Pararhizobium sp. A13: one gene and its partner. The main gene of each other region encodes a partner of the protein of the gene in region 2 in a complex. Links are inferred from orthologs where the notes say so. Each region holds a gene or a part of one and is shown on either strand. Other genes may lie near its edges.

Region 1 (7,196 bases), 1.6 Mb from region 2 along the record:
TTCCTTGCCGTTCGGGCCCATCATGTGGTTGCGGATGCGGATATTGGCGAACGTGCCGCGCATCATCACTTCATGGTTGCCGCGGCGCGTGCCGTACTGGTTGAAGTCGGCAACGCCGACGCCATGATCGATGAGGTACGCACCAGCCGGCGAAGCCGCCTTGATGGAGCCGGCCGGCGAGATGTGGTCGGTGGTGATCTTGTCGCCGAACAGGCCGAGCACGCGGGCGCCGTTGATATCGGAGATGCCCGAGCCGGTCTTGCCCATGCCGACGAAGTAGGGCGGGTTCTGCACATAGGTCGAGTTGTCGTCCCATGCATAGGTCTGGCCCGCCGGAACCTGAACCGCCTGCCAGTTCTCGTCGCCCTTGAACACGTCGGCATATTTCGATGCGTAGAGTGCGCGGGTCACGTATTTCAGGATGAATTCCTGGATTTCCTGCGAGGTCGGCCAGATGTCCTTGAGGTAGACCGGCTGACCGTCACTGCCCGTTCCGAGCGGCTCGGTCGTCAGGTCCTTCTGGACGGTGCCGGCGAGCGCGTAGGCGACGACCAACGGCGGCGAGGCGAGGTAGTTCGCCTGGACGTCTGGCGAGATGCGGCCTTCGAAGTTGCGGTTGCCCGAGAGAACGCCCGACATGATCAGGCCCTTCTCGTTGATCGTCTTGGAGATGGGACCCGGCAGCGGGCCGGAATTGCCGATGCAGGTCGTGCAGCCGAAGCCGACAAGATTGAAGCCGAGCGCATCAAGCGAATCCTGCAGGCCGGACTTGGCGAGATATTCACCGACAACCTGCGATCCCGGTGCCAGCGAGGTCTTGACCCAAGGTGCGGACTTCAGACCCTTGGCGACTGCGTTGCGGGCAAGAAGGCCGGCGGCGATCAGCACCGACGGGTTCGAGGTGTTGGTGCACGACGTGATGGCGGCAATCGCCACATCGCCATGGCCGATGTCGTAGTCCGTGCCTTCGACGGCGTAGCGCATGTCCAGCTGACCCGGCTTCTTGTAGTCGCTCTCAAGCGAGCCAGCGAAACCGGATGCGATGTTTTCGAGCGGGATGCGGCCTTCCGGACGCTTCGGGCCGGCCATGGCCGGAACGACGTCGCCGAGGTCGAGTTCGAGCGTGTCGGTGAAGACGAGCTCGGCGCCATCACCGTCGCGCCACATGCCTTGCGCCTTCGAATAGGCTTCGACCAGCGCGATGCGCTGTTCTTCGCGGCCGGACATGGTCAGGTAGTTGATGGTTTCGGAATCGACCGGGAAGAAGCCGCAGGTGGCGCCGTATTCCGGACCCATGTTGCCGATCGTCGCGCGGTCGGCGAGCGTCATGTTGTCGAGGCCGGGGCCGAAGAATTCGACGAACTTCGAAACCACGCCCTTCTTGCGCAGCATCTGCACGACCATCAGCACGAGATCGGTGGCGGTCACGCCTTCCTTGAGCTTGCCGGTCAGCTTGAAGCCGATGACCTCGGGCAGCAGCATGGAGACCGGCTGGCCGAGCATGGCGGCTTCGGCTTCGATACCGCCGACGCCCCAACCGAGGACGCCGAGACCGTTGATCATGGTCGTGTGGCTGTCCGTGCCAACGCAGGTGTCCGGATAGGCGATGATTTCGCCGTCTTCTTCCTTGGTCCAGACAGTCTGGCCGAGATATTCGAGGTTCACCTGGTGACAGATGCCGGTGCCGGGAGGAACGACGCGGAAATTCTTGAATGCCTGCTGGCCCCACTTCAGGAAGCGGTAGCGCTCGCCGTTGCGCGCGTATTCGAGCTCGACGTTCTTGGCAAAGGCCGTCGGCGTGCCGAATTCGTCGACGATGACGGAGTGGTCGATGACGAGGTCGACGGGAACGAGCGGGTTGATCTTTTCGGGATCACCGCCGAGCGAGACCATTGCGTCGCGCATCGCTGCGAGATCGACGACGGCCGGAACGCCGGTGAAGTCCTGCATCAGCACGCGGGCCGGGCGATAGGCGATTTCGTTTTCTTCAAGGCCCTTGTTATCAAGCCATTCGGCGACGGCAAGGATGTTTTCCTTGGTGACCGAGCGGCCGTCTTCGAAGCGCAGCAGGTTCTCGAGCAGAACCTTCATCGAATAGGGGAGCTTGGAAACGCCGGCAAGGCCGTTCGCTTCGGCTTTCGGCAGGCTGAAATAGACATAATCTGTGCCGTTGACCGAAAGCGTCGACCGACAATTGAAACTGTCAAGGGATTTGGACACTGGATACCCCGTTCCGTTTGATCGCCAAAGTGACGTACGAACGCCCGAGCGCATTTTATGCGCAGTATGGGATGCGGGTACGGCCATTTCCGCTGTCCGTACGTGGAAATCATTCCATGTTCGGCGCAAGGATGAAATTCACGCCGACCGCTGGCGTGTTGGGGCGGTTATAGATAATTTCTCCGGAACGTGCCAGACCAAGGGCGACCAATTTGAGACAATTTTTTTGCGTTGCGACGAACGTCGTAAAAGGAATGTGAATGCCGATCAGTCTCGTCGTCGAAGGCCTCAGTGCGAAGCGCGGCGAGGACCTGATTTTTCACGACATTTCGTTCATTCTTAAGGCCGGACAAGCCCTTATCGTGACGGGCGCGAACGGGTCGGGCAAGTCGACGCTGCTGCGCGTTCTGGCAGGCCTTCTGGCGTCGGAATCTGGCACGGTGCGACTGGACGGAATCGCGTCGGAAATCGGCCATCCGCGCGAGCTCTGCCACTATCTCGGCCATCGCAATGCAATGAAGCGTGAGCTGACCGTCGAGGAGAATCTGTCCTTCTGGAAATCCTTCATGGGTGATTCGACCGGCGGGTCCGGGACGGGCGTTGAGGAAGCCACCGAGGCGCTGGGTCTCGGCGGCATCTCGCACCTGCCGTTCGGCTATCTCTCGGCAGGTCAGCAGCGGCGCATGGCGATGGCCAAGCTGCTCGTCGCCTATCGCCCGATCTGGCTTTTGGACGAACCGACGGCGGCGCTGGATGCGAGTGCCGACCGGTTGTTTGCCGCTCTGGTGTCGCGCCATCTCGTCGCGGGCGGCATCGTCGTTGCGGCAACGCACCAGCCATTGGGGGTGGAGGCGAGGGAGTTGCGGATGACGGGGTTTGCGGGTGTTGCGGGGGGATTGGTTTGAATATCGAGTTTGCCGCAATCACCCCCTTCTGCCCTGTCGGGCATCTCCCCCTCAAGGGGGGAGATCGGCTGGCGCTCTCCCGTGCCATCACCCCTCATCCGGCCTTTTGGGCCACCCTCTTCTCCTCGTTGGGGAGAAGAGGGTGGCTGCGGCAAGCCCACGGAGAAATCCCCACGTCTCGTATCAACGAAACATTGGGTTCGAAGGAGCCGCGGCAAACTCCCTCTTCTCCCCAGCGGGGAGAAGGTGGCCCCAAGGGCCGGATGAGGGGGGCTTTGCATCTTGGTTCGGAGTTCAATGCATGACCTCTCTCTTCCTCCGCGACCTCAAACTCGCCATGCGCGCCGGCGGCGGGGCGTTGATCGGCGTGTTGTTCTTCATGACGGTCGTCGCCGTCGTTCCGTTTGCCGTCGGCCCCGATCTCAATCTTTTGTCGCGGATCGGGCCGGCGATCCTGTGGATTGGCGCTCTGCTTGCCTCGCTGCTCGGGCTCGACCGGTTGTTCCAGGCGGAGCGCGAGGATGGCTCGCTGGACCTGATGCTGATGCAGGAAACGCCGCTGGTGCTGACCGTGCTGGTGAAGTGCCTGGCGCACTGGACGGCGACCGGCCTGCCGCTGGTGATCGCCTCGCCACTGCTGGGGCTGTTCATGAACATGAACGAGCTTGCGATCGGCGCGACCATGCTGACGCTGCTTGCCGGCACGCCTGCCATCACCCTCATCGGGGCTGCCGGTGCTGCCGTTGCGGTGACGCTGCCGCGCGGCGGTCTGCTGGTGTCGATCCTGGTCCTGCCGCTTGCCATCCCCGTCCTGATCTTCGGGGTCAGCGCTGCCTATGCGGCCGTCGAGGATCCCGCGCCGTTCTTGCCGCCTTTGCTGATATTGATCGCAATTACGCTGTTCTTCGCCGTGATCGGACCGCTTTCGGCGGCATTGGCGCTGCGATCCGCGTCGGACTGACGCAAATGTGATCGAAACGTCTTCATTGAAGAGAGAGGCCTTCGGCGTTAAAGAAGCATCATGAGCGAAAACAGTCTGGCCATCCGCAAATTCAGCGACCTTGCCAATCCCACCCGGTTTCTTGGCCTGGCGGCGCGCGTGCTGCCGTGGCTGGCCGCGCTGACTGCGGCATTTTTCGCGGTTGGCCTCTACCTCTCCTTCACCACCGAGGGCGATTACCAGCAGGGCGAGACGGTACGCATCATGTATGTGCATGTGCCTGCCGCCTGGCTGTCGATGATGTGCTACACGGTGATGGCGGTCTCGGCGCTCGGGACGCTGGTCTGGCGGCATCCGCTGGCCGATGTTTCTGCCCGCGCCGCAGCGCCCATCGGCGCCTGCTTCACGTTTCTCGCGCTCGTCACAGGTTCGCTCTGGGGCAAGCCGATGTGGGGGACGTGGTGGGTCTGGGACGCGCGGCTGACCTCTGTTTTCGTGCTGTTCCTGATGTATCTCGGGCTGATCGCGCTCAACCGGGCGATGGACGATCCGGGCAAGGCGGCCAAGGTGTCGGCCGTCTTGATCCTCGTCGGTTTCGTCAATATCCCGATCATCAAGTTCTCGGTCGAATGGTGGAACACCCTGCATCAGCCGGCGAGTGTTCTCAGGCTCGGCGGCTCGGCCATTGATCCGGAGTTTTTAGCGCCGCTGCTGGTGATGGCGGTTGCCTTCACGCTGCTGTTCTTCACCCTACACATCGCCGCGATGCGCAACGAAATCTGGCGCCGCCGGGTGACCTCGATGCGCCGGCAGGCGGCCCGCAGCGCCGGCCGGGAGGTCTGATCATGATGACCCATACGGCCTACGTCGCCGCCAGCTATGGCGTCGCCGCCGTTACGGTGGCGGTCCTTATCCTTTGGGTATGGGCCGACGGGCGCGCCCGCCGCCGCGAATTACGGGCGCTGGATGATGCCGGCATCCGTCGTCGTTCGGCGCAGCCGGGAGAGGCGCAATGAGCGTCGAGACGGAAAATGCCCGGCCGGGGAAGATGCGCATCGTCTTTGCGGCTCTCCCGCTTTTGATCTTTGCCGGGTTGGCGGCGATTTTCTGGAGCCAGCTCGATTCCGGACGGGATATCAGCGAAATTCCGTCCGCGTTGATTGGCACCAAGGCACCGTCGCTGGACCTGCCGCCGCTTGAAGGCGCTGCCTTCAAGGGTGCTGCCATGCCGGCGCTGACCGATGCGGCGGTCAAGGGTAAACTGACGCTGGTCAATGTCTGGGCGTCCTGGTGCGTGCCCTGTCGCGAGGAAAACCCGATCATCCTCGAGCTGGCCAAGGATCCCCGGCTGACGGTGGTCGGGATCAACTACAAGGACCAGACCGAAAACGCGCTCAGGTTCCTCGGCGAACTCGGCAATCCGTTTTCGGCGATCGGCGTCGATCCGCGCGGCAAGGCGGCGATCGACTGGGGCGTTTATGGAATCCCGGAATCCTATCTGGTCGATGCGTCGGGGACCATCGTCTACAAGCGGGTAGGACCGTTTGACGAGCGCAGCCTGAAGGAAGGGCTTTATCCGGCGATCGAGAAGGCCGCGGCTGCGAAGTAGCAGCCATGCCGCTAAGGACGTCAGGCATTCCTTTTTCCCTCATTACCGGGCTTGTCCCGGTAATCCAGCCACGCGATGTCCATCGCGTGAAAGAGCCTTTGCCCAAGGACTTGGGCGCGCCGGATCCCGGCCACAAGGGCGAGGATGAGGGGAGAATGGGGCGTCCTCTGGGTAGCACAGTCGGGTTTTGCCGGCCGGTAGCTCTGCCAGGCTTGCGTTCGATCACGCTTTCAAAGAACCGGGACTGCGAGCACGCTCTGCGCGCCGCCTTGCCAAGCCTTCACTGCCTCCAGCGGATAAACCAGCATCAGCACGTTCAAGGTCAGGTTATCGCGGATCAGCCAGCCGGTGAAAATCTCGAAGAAGATGGCGATGGCAACCGTGGCTGCAACCGGCGCGCGCCAGGCAAACAGGAAGCCGAGCGCCATGAAGGCGGTGTCCATCACCGAATTCAGGATGCTGTCGCCGTAATAATCGAGCGAGATCGTCGCGGTGCGGTAACGGTCGATGATGATGGGCGAGTTTTCCAGTAGTTCCCAGCCGACCTCGATCACCAGTGCCAGAAGCAGCTTGGCGGCGATCGGCTTGCGGCGCAGCAGGAGATGGGCAAGGCCGTAGAACAGGAAGCCGTGGATGATGTGCGAGGGGGTGTACCAGTCCGCCAGGTGCTGCGAATTGCCGGGGCCGTTGGCGACCGGCTCGAACAGCTTTACATAGCCGCATTCGCAGATCGGGATACGGCCCATCCAGTACATGATGACGGGCTGCAGGACGACGATGGCGGCGCAGACCGCAAGCCAGAGGGTCTGCCGTTGCGCGTTGCGCGGGGCGTCGATCGCGCTCACTTGCCGGCCTCTTCCGGCGGGTTCAGCGAGTGCTTCATGATCAGCGGCATCTGGAACATGGTGAAGGCGAGCGTGATGGGCATGGTGCCCCAGACCTTGAACGCGACCCAGAAATCATCGGCGGCCTTGGCGTCGGGCAGGTAGTAGGCATTGGCGCCGCGCCAGGCGATCTCGTTCAAGACGGCGAGGAACAGGAAGAACACGCCCCAGCGCAGGGTCAGCTTGCGCCAGCCTTCCTCATCGAGTTGGAAGGCGGCATTGAAGACATAACCGAGCAGCGATTTGCCGAAGGCAAGGCCGCCAAGCAGCACCACGCCGAACAGCGTGTTGATGATGGTCGGCTTCATCTTGAAGAAGAGTTCGTCCTGCAGGTAGATGCCAAGACCGCCGAAGACGATCACGACGATGCCCGATATGAAAGGCATCAGCGGCAGGTGGCCAAGCACGACCTTGGAAACGACGAGCGAAATCACCGTCGCCGCCATGAACAGACCGCTGGCGATGAACAGCGGCCCGCCGAGCACGGACAGAACCGGAAAATTCGCGGCCAGCCATTCGCCGCGTAGGTTGGCGAAGAAGAACACGAGCAGCGGCCCGAGCTCCAACGCCAGCTTGAGCATCGGGTGGTGCCGGTCGGCGGCGGTGGGCGTGATATCGCTTTCGAATTTCATCGGATC
Region 2 (7,400 bases):
GCGATCCAGCCTGAGGCTCGACGACAAGCGCGCCGCTTGCCTCGGCAAGCCCGAGCGACTCGGCGACATCCTTGTCGACCGGCTGGATCTGCACGCCAAGCCAGCCGCGCGAGACTTCGCCGTGCGTCATCAGGTCGTTGACGACATCCTTGGCGACGGAAGCGGGGATGGCGAAGGCAATGCCGACGTTACCGCCGGACGGCGAGAAGATTGCGGTGTTGATACCGACCACTTCTCCATTGAGGTTGAAGGTCGGGCCACCCGAGTTGCCGCGGTTCACCGCAGCATCGACCTGCAGATAATCGTCGTAAGGACCGGAACCGATATCACGGCCGCGTGCCGAAATGATACCGGAAGTCACCGTACCACCGAGACCGAACGGGTTGCCGACAGCGACGACCCAGTCGCCAACACGAACCTTGCTGTCGTCAGCCCAGTTGACGTAGGTGAACTTACGCTTGTCATCGACCTTCAGCACGGCGAGATCGGTGCGGCTGTCCTTGCCCACCAGCTTGGCGTCCAGTTCTGTGCCGTCATTCATGATGACAGTGAAAGCGGATCCGTCGGAAACGACGTGGTTGTTGGTGACGAGATAGCCGTCCTCGGAGATGAAGAAGCCGGAACCCTGCGATGTCGGGCGCAGACGGCCAGGCTGTCGCGCGGACCATGACCCCGCTCGGCGCGCTTGTCGTTATCCTGGCCGCCGTTCGGGCCGCCGAATTCCTTGAAGAAGCGCTTGAGCGGGTGATCGTCGGGAAGTTCGTCCAGACCACGGCCGCCGAAATCGAAGCTGAAACCGTTGCTGGCCTCGTCGGAAACCGGGTTGGCGCGGGACTGAACACGAACGGAGACAACAGCCGGCGAAACGGCATCGACCACGTTGGCGAAGCTCGGAACCTGCGGCGCTTCGATCTTCACCGGAGCGGCAAAGGAATAGGTGACGGCGGCGGGAATGCCGGTCGAAAGCAGGACAGCCGCGAGACCCGCGACGGTCGAGGTCTTCAGAGCGGTCTTGAGGGAAGGACGCAGTGCGTTTGTCGTAAACATTCGATTTGCCTTTTCTCTTCATGTGTCTGGCTGACTGGAGGAACAGCCGTTGAGAAAGGAATAGTCGAACGCACCTTACTGACTTGTGTCCGAAGAATGAACTTTTGGTAATGTTGGGTGGAGAGTCGGTAGTCGGTAGTCGGTAGTCGGTAGTCGGTGGAAAAGGCTCTTCAATCGGCGGAGCCCTGCAACTACTCACTACTCACTTTTCCTCAACACCGCATCCAGCCTTGCCCGCTCTTCGTCCGACAGCGGCGTGCCGGTCGCTTTGCCGGTCCTGCGCCGCGCAGAAACGATCATCGCGGCCGCGCCCGCCAAAAGCAAGACGATCGGCGCTCCCCACAGCAGCCAGGTCTTCGTCTCAAAACGGGGATTGAGCAGAACGAATTCGCCATAGCGCGACACGACATAGTCGATGACGGCGTCATCCGAATCCCCTGCGGTGATGCGTTCGCGCACGAGAATGCGCAGATCCTTTGCAAGCTCCGCATTCGAATCGTCGATCGACTGGTTCTGGCACACCATGCAGCGCAGTTGCGCCGACAAAGCACGCGCCCGCGCCTCAAGCGCCGGATCGGCCAATACCTCGTCCGGATTAACGGCAAATACTGGCGACGCCGACAGCAGCATGACTAAAACGAAGACCAGCCGCCGGATCATTGCGCTGGCTCCAGAACCGGCTTCTTCTGTTTCTTCGCCCGCGCCGGCGCCCCGATCCGCAGACGCCGGTCGCTCAGCGACACCGCGCCACCGGCCATCATGAACAGCGCACCGCCCCAGATGCAGAGGATCATCGGCTTCCACCAGATGCGCACCACGACACCGCCATCCGCCATGCCGTCGCCAAGCGACACATAGAGCTGGCTCACGCCGAACGTCCGGATGCCGGCTTCGGTAGTCGGCATCCGCCGCGCCGTATAAAGCCGCTTCGCCGACCAGACCTCGGTCACGACAACTCCCGCCCGCATGACGGTGAAGTGCCCTGACTGCTCGGTGTAGTTCGGCCCCTTGCCATCCCGCAATCCGTCGAAACGCAACGTATACCCACCCGCATCCATGGTCATGCCGGGCTTCATCTCGACAATATGCTCGGTCTCGAAGGCCGTCACCGCGACGATGCCGATCAGCGTCACGCCAAGACCGATATGCGCCAGCGCCGTCCCGAAAACCGAGCGCGGCAACCCTGAGAGCCGGCGCAGTGCAACAGATCCCGCCACCTTGCCGATGCCGGATCGCAGCAACAGTTCCGTCAGCGATCCGGCAATCAGGTACGCACCCAGCGCAAGCCCGAACAAGGCCATGACCGGCCCACCATGCCGTGCATAATAAATCACGCAGCCGGCAACCAGGCCGATCGCCACCGCCGCGAAGAGCCGCTGTCCAGCCCCCAGCAGGTCGCCGCGCTTCCAGGCCAGCAACGGCCCGAACGGCACCGCCAGGAGCAGCGGCAGCATCAACAGCCCGAACGTCATGTTGAAGAAGGGTGGTCCGACCGAGATTTTCGAGCCCGTCAGCGCTTCCAGCACCAGCGGATAGAGCGTACCGGTCAAAACGGTGGCTGCGGCCGTCGTCAGGATCAGGTTGTTGAGAACCAGTGCGCCCTCGCGCGAAATCGGCGCGAACAGACCGCCCGCCTTGAGACGCGCGGCGCGGAACGCGAACAGCGAGAAGGCGCCGCCAATGAAAAGGATCAGAATGACCAGAATGAAGACGCCGCGCGTCGGATCGGTCGCAAAGGCGTGAACCGAGGTGAGCACGCCGGAGCGGACAAGGAACGTGCCGAGCAGCGACATCGAGAAGGTCATGATCGCAAGCAGCACGGTCCAGATCTTCAGCGCCTCGCGCTTCTCCATCACCAGCGCGGAGTGAAGCAGCGCGGTCCCGGCAAGCCAGGGAATGAAGGAGGCGTTCTCTACAGGGTCCCAGAACCACCAACCGCCCCAGCCAAGCTCATAATAGGCCCAGTAGGATCCCATCGCGATTCCCGCCGTCAGGCAGGTCCAGGCAGCCAGCGTCCAGGGCCGCACCCAGCGCGCCCAGGCCGCATCGATGCGCCCCTCGATCAGGGCCGCCACAGCAAAGGAGAAACAGACGGAAAATCCGACATAGCCGAGGTAAAGCAAGGGTGGATGGATAGCGAGGCCGATATCCTGCAACACCGGATTGAGATCTCTCCCCTCGCCCGGCGCGTCGATGAGCCGGTTGAAGGGGTTCGACGTCAACAGGATGAACAGCGAGAAGGCGCTGGCAATCCAGGCCTGAACGGCAAGCACATTGGCCTTCAACGTGTCAGGCAGGTTATCCCCAAACACCGCGACCAGGGCCGAAAAGAAGGTGAGGATCAGCATCCACAGCAGCATCGAGCCTTCGTGGTTTCCCCAGACACCGGAAAACTTGTAGATCAGCGGGATCTGCGAATGCGAATTCTCCCAGACGTTCTGGACGGAAAAATCCGACGTCACATGGGCATAGGTCAGAACGCCGAAAGAGAGGGCGACGAGCAGGAAGGTCGCCTTGGCCGCGACCGTGCCGATCTCCATCAGGGCCCGGTCGCCACGCACCGCGCCGAAAACAGGCATGATCGCCTGCAACACCGACACGCCAAGCGCCAGAACCAGCGCATAATGACCGAACTCGATGATCATTGGATATTTTCCTTGCCCCCGAGCGACACGCCCTGCGCCTTCAACCGGTCCGCCACGTCCTTCGGCATATAGGTCTCGTCATGCTTGGCGAGCACCGTATCGGCCACGAAAACCGGGCTGCCGGCCGCAAACGCACCTTCGGCGACGACGCCCTGCCCCTCGCGGAAGAGATCCGGAAGAATGCCCGTGTAAGTCACCGGCACACGTTCGAGCGTATCGGTAACGCTGAAACTCACCGTCATGCCATCGCCGCGCTTGACCGACCCCGCCTCGACCAGCCCGCCCAGCCGAATGCGGGTGCCCGGTGCCAGATGCGCCTTGGCGAGATCGCCGGGAACGTAGAAATAGGCAACTGCCTGGCTGAAGGCGAACATCACCAGAAGCACGGCCGCGATGATGAAGCTGACGCCGCCGCCGATGATCGCCAGACGCTTCTGCTTGCGGGTCACTTCACGCCTCCATCGGCCGTCAGGCCAAGTTCGCCTGCCAAAGCCAGCAATTGTTTGCCCTGCTCGCCCTCGGCCGGGAAGGCACTCAAACCTTGTTTCAAGGCCTCGGCGGCCTTCTCTTTCTGACCGAGCACTGAATAGGAACGGATGATCCGCATCCATCCTTCGAAATTCTTCGGATCGTCCTTCAGTTTTTCGGCAAGGCTCTCCACCATACCCTCGATCATAGCATTCCGGTCGCCGGCATTCATGGTCTGCGCTGCCGCGACGTCGTCGGCCGTAGGACCGCCCAATGCGCTCCCCGCCTGATCCGCGGAGGGTGCTGCGCCATCGCCCTTGAGGCTGGCGATATGTTCATTGACCAGCGGCAGCCACGGCGCATCGGCTGGCGATGCCTTGACGATCTGCTGGAACGCCGCGAGCGCTTCCGGCGCCTTGCCTTCCTGTTTCAAGGCAAGCGCCAGATAGAATTGCGCGCGTGGGTCGTTCGGCTCGATCGCCAGCGATTTGCGCAGCGCCTCCTGCGCCTCGTTGGTGATCAAGCCGCCAGAAATCGCGATCAGGCTTTCGGCATAGCCGCCGAGACGCGCGGGCGTCGGCCCGAGAATCCGAAGCGCATTGCGGAAAGCTGCGGCAGCATCCTCGATCCTGCCGCTGCGATAATAAATCGGTGCCAGAACATCCCAACCTGCTCCGTCTTCCGGATTGGCGACAAGCTGCTGCTCGGCCCGCGCGATCAGGATATTCATGTCATCGCCCGGGTTCGCCAGGCGCGCAGCGAGCGGCGCATCCGGTACGTCCGGATTTCCCGTGCGTAGGTAAAGACAGAGGCCAATGGCAGGCAGGATAAGAATGACGGCGAGCTGCGCCAGCCGGTTGCCCCGCCGCGCTGGCTGAGCGGGTCCCGCGGCCTTCACCGCGTCCGTCGCCGCAAGCAGCCGGCGCGCCACCTCGGCGCGCGCAAATTCCGCGTCCTCGCCGGAAATCAGGCCATTTTTCTCGTCGCGCTTCAGCTCCTCGAGCTGGTCGCGATAGACTTCGACGTCATGGGATTGCGGAACCTCTGCGCCGGCGGCGGCACGTAGCAGCGGAAGCAGCAGGACAGCGGCAACAGCCGCCGTCAGGGTGGCAACAAGGATCCAGAACAGCATGTGCGCTCAATTACTATGCGGACAACGCCATTCCAATCGGAAAACGGGAAATGACGGAAATTTGAGGCGTTTCGCCGCAACATCGCGCGGATCGTGTCAGGTCAGCGGTGTCCAGGTGCCATTCGGGTTGCGGCAGGCGGCGCCGCGCGCGACGCTGTCCTGCCCTTTGATCGTCACCGTGTGGCTGTATTGGCGGCAGTTCTGCGAACCGACCTGGTAGGGTGCGGCGGCAACGACGGAACCGCTGATGCCCGATCCCTCCCAGACGACCGGCTGGCCGCCACGTGCCACTTCCAAGGCACGGTATTCCGCCTCGAGTGCCCGCTGGCGATCGGCCTTACTGATCGAAAGCCCCGCGGTGCGCCCGATCACCCCGCCACCAAGGGCAGCGATATAGGAAGCGGACGTATTCGATGTCACCGTGCCGCCAGTTTTGCCGGCATCGCGCGAAGTGGTGCCGCAGCCGCTCAGAAGCAGAGCCGACGCAATCAGGCACGCAGCCGGAGGAGCCGAAAAAAGCGTCGTGAAACGGGCCTGGTTCTTCATCGTGCGGGGCAGCTCTCGCGATTTCCGTTGTATCGGCAGATCATGGCCGGCCTCAGAGCCGATTCCATGGCTGACTGTCTTTTTACATTCCGCGCTTGGGCAGGCAACAAACGGAGAGCCCAAAGCCGAACCGTTTCGAGATTTTGCCTGCGACTCTGTCAAAAAAGTCACGCAAGGTTTTCAAAGCGTCCCATCACGAGACAGCCGGCAGCAGGATCCGGGCACTCAGCCCGCCACGATCGCCGCGCGACAGGTCGAGCGTCCCCTGATATTCCCCCGCAATTTCCCTGACGATCGAAAGCCCGAGACCGGTGCCGGGTTTGCTTTCGTCCAGCCGCCTACCCCGCTTGATCGCAACGGCAATCTGGTCCGGTTCGAGACCGGGGCCATCATCATCGACCTCGATGGTAATCCAGTTCCGCCGCCCCGGGTCCTTGCCCTGCAGCCCCTCCGATGCGATGTGCGCCGTGACGCGAACCTGGTCGGCGGAGTAACGCGCGGCATTGTCCAGGAGGTTTCCGAGCGTTTCCTCGACATCTTGCTGCTCCATGGCGAGGATGAGGCCCGGCGGCGAGACCGTCAGCACGAAGGTCTTTTCCGGATGCAGCCTGCGCATGACCCTCACCAGCCGCTCCAGAACCGGCTCCACTTCCGTGCGCGCCAGCACCGACTCGCGCTGGGCGGCGATCCGCGCCCGGTTGAGATAGGACTGAACCTGCAACTGCATCGCGTCGGCCTGTGCCTTGACGAGGTCGCCATGCGGCGCCTCGAGCACCCGCGCCTCGTTCATGAGAACAGCAATCGGCGTCTTCAGCGAATGGGCGAGATTGCCAACCTGCATGCGGGCACGCTCGATGATGCGGCGGTTGCTGTCGATCAGCGCGTTGACTTCGCTCGCCAGTGGCTGAATTTCGCGCGGAAACTCGCCGTCCAGCCGCTCGCTCTCGCCGCCACGGATCTTTTCGAGCGACCGCCGCGCCTGATCGAGCGGCCGAAGGCCGAAGAGAATGGCCATTGCATTCATGCCGAGACCGCCGAAACCGAAGATCGACAGGGCCAGATAGAGATTGCGGTTGAAATCGTTGATGTCGGCTTCCAGCACGTCGCGATTGCCCGCAACCCGGAAGCGGGCCGTATGCCCCTGGATGTCAAGCACGACTTCCGTCTCGGCCACTTCGACTTCGTTTTTGAAGGAATCGACCGTCGTGTAGAAGCGCTCGTAGCGAATATCGAAGGGAACTTCGTCGAGGCTTGCGATCGGCAGCTTGCCCGAGCCGAGCGAAGTGGACAGCAAAGGCGGCGTATTGAATTCGCCGATCGGCTCGACGATCCAGTACCAGCCGGTCTGCGGCTGCGAAAACCGCAGGTCGCCCAGTTGCGGACTGCCGGCCAGTACCGACTTGTCGTTGACGACGATAGAGTTGATGACGTTGTAGAGCTGCGCGCGCAACAGATCCTGAAAGCCACGCTCCGAGCCCTGCCGGTAGAGCGCCGAGATCACCACGCCGATCACCACCAGCGCCGCCACGGCCCAGACAGTGGAGACGAGCAGAACGCGGGCG

Evidence for each region. The genes of interacting proteins can lie anywhere in the genome.
Region 1: the proteins of ccmE (region 2) and ccmB are in contact, whole or in part, in a solved structure (PDB 8CE8), measured with the Escherichia coli proteins. The link is inferred for Pararhizobium sp. A13 from one-to-one orthologs.

What each region holds. Positions count from the first base shown.
Region 1 is NZ_CP149510.1:744,995-752,190, reverse strand. What follows is about bases 2,486-5,256. They hold ccmB (heme exporter protein CcmB), read left to right. Parts: upstream 2,486-3,426; coding sequence 3,427-4,086; downstream 4,087-5,256. Other genes in these bases: WI754_RS03575 (DsbE family thiol:disulfide interchange protein), read left to right, coding at 5,078-5,256; ccmD (heme exporter protein CcmD), read left to right, coding at 4,911-5,081; WI754_RS03585 (heme ABC transporter permease), read left to right, coding at 4,147-4,908; ccmA (heme ABC exporter ATP-binding protein CcmA), read left to right, coding at 2,487-3,125. Outside these bases: aconitate hydratase AcnA, read right to left, coding at 1-2,220; more of WI754_RS03575, read left to right, coding at 5,257-5,674; WI754_RS03570 (DUF2585 domain-containing protein), read right to left, coding at 5,905-6,519; WI754_RS03565 (septation protein A), read right to left, coding at 6,516-7,190. UniProt on the Escherichia coli protein: Required for the export of heme to the periplasm for the biogenesis of c-type cytochromes.
Region 2 is NZ_CP149510.1:2,352,588-2,359,987, reverse strand. Bases 2,416-5,390 are described here. They hold ccmE (cytochrome c maturation protein CcmE), read right to left. Parts: upstream 4,142-5,390; coding sequence 3,689-4,141; downstream 2,416-3,688. Other genes in these bases: WI754_RS11465 (hypothetical protein), read right to left, coding at 5,389-5,390; ccmI (c-type cytochrome biogenesis protein CcmI), read right to left, coding at 4,138-5,292; WI754_RS11480 (heme lyase CcmF/NrfE family subunit), read right to left, coding at 2,416-3,692. Outside these bases: WI754_RS11485 (cytochrome c-type biogenesis protein), read right to left, coding at 1,246-1,707; more of WI754_RS11480, read right to left, coding at 1,704-2,415; more of WI754_RS11465, read right to left, coding at 5,391-5,838; WI754_RS11460 (ATP-binding protein), read right to left, coding at 6,032-7,400. UniProt on the Escherichia coli protein: Heme chaperone required for the biogenesis of c-type cytochromes. Transiently binds heme delivered by CcmC and transfers the heme to apo-cytochromes in a process facilitated by CcmF and CcmH.